DNA from 2 places in the Rhizobium sp. NRK18 genome. Region 2 is predicted to be linked to the other one. Evidence: predicted binding sites of a transcription regulator. Region 2 holds the regulator's gene; the other holds the start of a gene.

Region 1 (2,464 bases), 3.2 Mb from region 2:
CGGCCTTGAAGGTCGCGGCATCGCCGGGCCGCATCGCCACCTCGCCATCACCCTCGACCAGAGTGACTTCACCGTCCAGCATGTAAACGAACTCGTCCTCGCATTCGTGCCAGTGCTGGTGCGACGACTTGGAACCGGGCGCCAGCACTTCCAGAAACGCCCCGAACTGCGTGAGACCACCGGTGTCGCTGAAGAGCGCCGCCCAATAGGTCCCGAGCTCCGGATCGGGTCTGGCGGGATCGGAGCGTTCAACAATGGCATCGGCAAGACGGATGACGGGCATGGCGGCTCGGCCTTTATCACGGGGTTTCGGACTTTCGCCGAAGGTGGACGATCGACGCGCCGCGTGCAAGGCAGCGGAATCCAGCATTTATCGCGTCCTGCTCACCCCAAAGTGAATTCCTGTTGAAGCCCGGCTTCACTATGTTCAGGATAATCATCTAGACAGAAGAGGCAGCGCCGGACGCGCCTCGCAGGGAATAGACATGAAGACGATTTGGACTGCACTGGCGGCGATTCTGCTGTCGGGCGGATTGGCAAATGCCGAGAGCGCACCAAAGGGTGTGGTGGAGCTGTTTACCTCTCAGGGGTGCTCTTCCTGTCCGCCTGCCGATGCGGCGCTCGGCAAGCTGATCCAGCAGGGCGACGTGGTCGGGCTCTCCTATCACGTCGACTACTGGAACTCGCTCGGCTGGCCCGACACGATGAGCGCTCCCGCCTTCACGGCACGCCAATACGGCTACGCCAAGATGCTCGGTCGCAGCGGCGTCTACACGCCGCAGGCGATCCTCAACGGCCGCGACCACATCATCGGCTCGGACGTACCGGGCATAAACGCCAAGCTGGCGGAGCAGAAGGCCGATGGCAAAGGCATGACCGTTCCGGTTCGCGCTGTCATGAACGGGGATGAGCTCGACATCGAGATCGGAGCCGGCTCCGGCAAGGCCGATGTCGTCGTCGTCTATTTCAACGACAGGAACACCGTCGAGATCAAGGCCGGCGAAAACAGCGGCCAGTCGATCACCTACTGGCACAGCGTCACCGACGTGCAGACGGTCGGCATGTGGAATGGCAGCGACCTGAAGATCAGCCTGCCGAAAAGCGTGTTCAAGAACGTCAAGGGCAATGGCTGCGCTGTGCTGCTGCAGAAATATGCCGACGACGGCACGCCACGCGCCATTCTCGGCGCGACCACCGTGATGGCGAAAAACTGAAGCTGATTGTCACTGAAGGTATTGCCGCGGACCTGAAATGAAGTGGTCCGGCCTTGGCTCATTTTGGGGCTGGGGTTGGGGGCAATGAACCAGGACCGGACCATGATTGGCGCTAGGGCGCCAGGCAACATGGATACTGTCACCCCGAAATGCGGCTGAGTTTTGACTGAAATGCGGCGTGTCAGCGATTAATCGGCCTCACCCGCCCCGCCGTTGCGGCAATGATCGCTCCCCTTGCATTTTGCAGCATCTGGGGCAAACTGACATGACGTTGTCATGTTCACGCCGCGGGAGAGATATGACTGATTCGACAGAAGGGCCTTACCGCTCACAGACCATGTCGGGCGATGCGTCGATCGTTGTCGATCTCCAGGAGTACCGCAAGGCCAAGGACCCGCTCCCTGTTACCTTCCACCGCCGCGAACTCGATCTGATCCTCCGGATCTACGGCCGCATGGTCGGTGAAGGCGAGTGGCGCGATTACGCAATCGATCACCTGAAGGACCGCGCCGTCTTTTCGATCTTCAAGCGGTCCGGCGAACTGCCGCTCTACCGCGTCGAGAAGAACCCGAAGCTTGCAGCCAAGCAGGGCGCGTATTCGGTGATCAACACCGATGGCCGCATCCTCAAACGCGGCCATGAATTGCAGCAGGTTCTGAAAGTCTTCGACAAGGTCCTGAAGCTCGTCGACAAGTAGGCCTTTCCCGGCGATCAGAACGTGGCGGTTACCGGGTCCGGTCCGATGCGGGCGGACGCCGAATCGAGACCGTCCAGCGTCGCCATGTCGTCGGCATCCAGCGAGAAATCGAATACCTTGAAATTCTCGGCGATTCTGTCCGGATTGACCGACTTCGGAATGACCACCAGGCCGTTCTCGATATGCCAGCGGATGATGATCTGCGCCGCTGTGCGGCCATGCTTCTCGGCGATGCCGGCAATCGTGTCATGCGACAAGAGCTTGCCCTGCCCCAGCGGGCTCCAGGATTCGGTGGCGATGCCGAGCGCGGAATGCACGTTGCGAAGGGCGCGCTGCTGGAAATCCGGATGCAGTTCGACCTGATTGAGCACCGGCGTGACACCGGTTTCCGAAATGATCTGCTTCAGATGCTCGGCCCCGAAATTCGACACGCCGATCGAACGGACACGACCTTCTTCCTTGAGCTTGACGAAAGCCTTCCATGTGTCGCCGAAGAGACCGCGATGCGGCGACGGCCAATGAATGAGATAGAGGTCGACATAGTCGGTCCCGA
Region 2 (2,464 bases):
CAAAGTCCGGCGGCGCGTCCTCGGCGGCACGCACGGTCAAGCGCCCCGTGACCGCACCGAAGGCTCCGAACTATGCAGCCCGCGTTACGACCCGCACCGTCACCCGTACGGCAGGCGCCACGGCACTGAAGGAAGAGGTCGAAATCAACGCGATCCAGGAGCATCGCTACGTTCCCGCCTCGAACGTCGTCGTGCCGATATCCCGCCGCCTGGCCCTGACGGAACTGACCGAACGCACCTGCAAGTGGCCGGTCGGCGATCCGCTGCAGGACGACTTCCATTTCTGCGGCTGCGAGTCCCCGGACAATTCGCCGTACTGCAATTATCACGCCCGCCTCGCCTATCAGCCGACCAGCAGCGACCGCCGTCGCGCCGCAGCGGCCAGCTGATCGCGGCGGAGCGACCGAACAGACCATCATGACGAACGGGCCTGCGGGCCCGTTTTTCGTTTCCGGCTGCGAGAAGTCAAAAGAAAACCCCGCTGTGAACAGCGGGGTTCAGAAGCATTCGGATGAAAATTCCAGGAGGTCAGACTTCCATGGAATAGCCGGCACCACGCACGGTGCGGATGACGTCCTGCATGTTGGAGAAGTTCAGCGCCTTGCGCAGACGGCCGACGTGAACGTCGACCGTGCGTTCGTCGACATAGATGTCATGGCCCCAGACGCCGTCGAGCAGCTGGGAACGCGAGAAGACGCGGCCCGGGGACGCCATCAGGAATTCCAGAAGCCGGAACTCGGTCGGGCCGAGGCGGACTTCACGGCTCTTGCGGTGGACACGATGCGTTTCGCGGTCGAGCTCGATATCGCCGCAGCGAAGCACGGCGGAGAGAACTTCCGGATGGGCACGACGGAGCATGGCCCGAACGCGGGCCATCAGTTCGGGCATCGAGAACGGCTTGACGACATAATCATCGGCACCGGTCGACAGTCCGCGAACGCGTTCGCTTTCCTCACCGCGCGCCGTCAGCATGATGATCGGCAGCCGTTCGGTCTCAGGGCGCATGCGCAGGCGACGGCAGAGCTCGATGCCGGGAACGCCCGGCAGCATCCAGTCGAGCAGGAGAAGGTCGGGCACGCGCTCCTTGAGGCGGATTTCCGCCTCGTCGCCGCGCATGATCGCCTCGACTTCGTAGCCCTCGGATTCCAGATTGTAGCGAAGAAGCTCGCTCAGAGCTTCCTCGTCTTCAACAACCGCTATTTTCGGGACCATTCACGGTTCTCCAACTTATCGAGCCGTCACTCGGACGTCACGCCCATGGTCGACGTGTTGTCGTCCTTCGGACGCTCACCTTCCGGCTGGCTGCCGGTGGTCATGTAGTAGATCGTCTCGGCGATGTTCGTGGCATGATCGCCGATACGCTCGATGTTCTTGGCGCAGAAGAGAAGATGCGTGCAGGTGGTGATGTTGCGCGGATCTTCCATCATGTAGGTCAGGAGTTCGCGGAACAGCGACGTATGGATCGCGTCGATTTCCTCGTCGCGGTCGCGGATCGACTTGGCCTTTTCCGCCGAGCGGCTGGAGTAGACGTCGAGCACTTCCTTGAGCTGCACCGAGGCCAGTTCGGACAGGTGTTCCAGGCCGCGGGCGAGCTTGCGCGGGACGCCGGTGCCCTGCACCGCGATGACGCGCTTGCCGATGTTCTTGGCAAGGTCGCCGACGCGTTCAAGGTCGGCCGCGATGCGGATCGAGCCCATGATTTCGCGCAGGTCGGCGGCAACCGGCTGGCGGCGTGCGATGGTGACGACGGCCGCGTCGCCGATTTCGCGCTCGCCGGTGTCGAGAATGACGTCGTCGGAGATCAGCTTCTGGGCAAGCGCCAGATCGCCGGTCACGAGAGCCTGAACGGACTCGCTGACCATCTGCTCGGCAAGACCACCCATTTCGGAGATCCGGCGCTGCAGGAACTTCAATTCGTCGTCGTAAGCCGACATGAGATGCTGTTGTGTCGAGGGCATGGTGGTGTTCCCTGATATCTTGAGGCAGGCTTCAGCGCGGCTGCGGATCAGCCGAAGCGACCGGTGACGTAGTCCTGCGTGCGGCTTTCCTTCGGAGAGGTGAAGATCTTCGCCGTCTCGTCGAATTCGACCAGTTCACCGAGATACATGAAGGCGGTCTGGCGCGAGACGCGGGCAGCCTGCTGCATGTTGTGCGTGACGATGACGATCGTGTAGTCGGCGCGCAGCTCGTCGATCAGCTCCTCGATCTTGGCGGTCGAGAGCGGGTCGAGAGCGGAGGCCGGTTCGTCGAGCAGAATGATCTCCGGCTTGACGGCAACGGTGCGGGCGATGCAGAGGCGCTGCTGCTGACCGCCGGACAGGCTGAGACCGCTGGCATGCAGCTTGTCCTTCACCTCGTTCCAGAGGGCCGCGCGGGTCAGGGCCGCTTCCACGCGCTCGTCCATCTCGCTCTTGTTGAGATTTTCGTAGAGGCGGATGCCGAAGGAGATGTTCTCGTAGATCGA

What was found. The regulator PhoB, encoded in region 2, activates phosphate uptake and scavenging genes when phosphate is short. The targets are predictions, from matches to a motif close to TGTCATNNANCTGTCAT.
Region 1: a site for PhoB is predicted at 1,476-1,492, ahead of NN662_RS01065 (DUF2794 domain-containing protein). Genes of this name have one in related genera too.

Annotation. Positions count from the first base shown of each region.
Region 1 is NZ_JANFMV010000001.1:246,283-248,746, reverse strand. Features, by position in the region: gene NN662_RS01075 (cupin domain-containing protein) at 1-370, opposite strand, end outside; gene NN662_RS01070 (DUF1223 domain-containing protein) at 486-1,214, shown strand; gene NN662_RS01065 (DUF2794 domain-containing protein) at 1,513-1,911, shown strand; gene NN662_RS01060 (aldo/keto reductase) at 1,926-2,464, opposite strand, start outside.
Region 2 is NZ_JANFMV010000001.1:3,459,292-3,461,755, forward strand. Features, by position in the region: gene NN662_RS16380 (GcrA family cell cycle regulator) at 1-389, shown strand, start outside; gene phoB (phosphate regulon transcriptional regulator PhoB) at 529-1,212, opposite strand; gene phoU (phosphate signaling complex protein PhoU) at 1,239-1,958, opposite strand; gene pstB (phosphate ABC transporter ATP-binding protein PstB) at 2,006-2,464, opposite strand, start outside.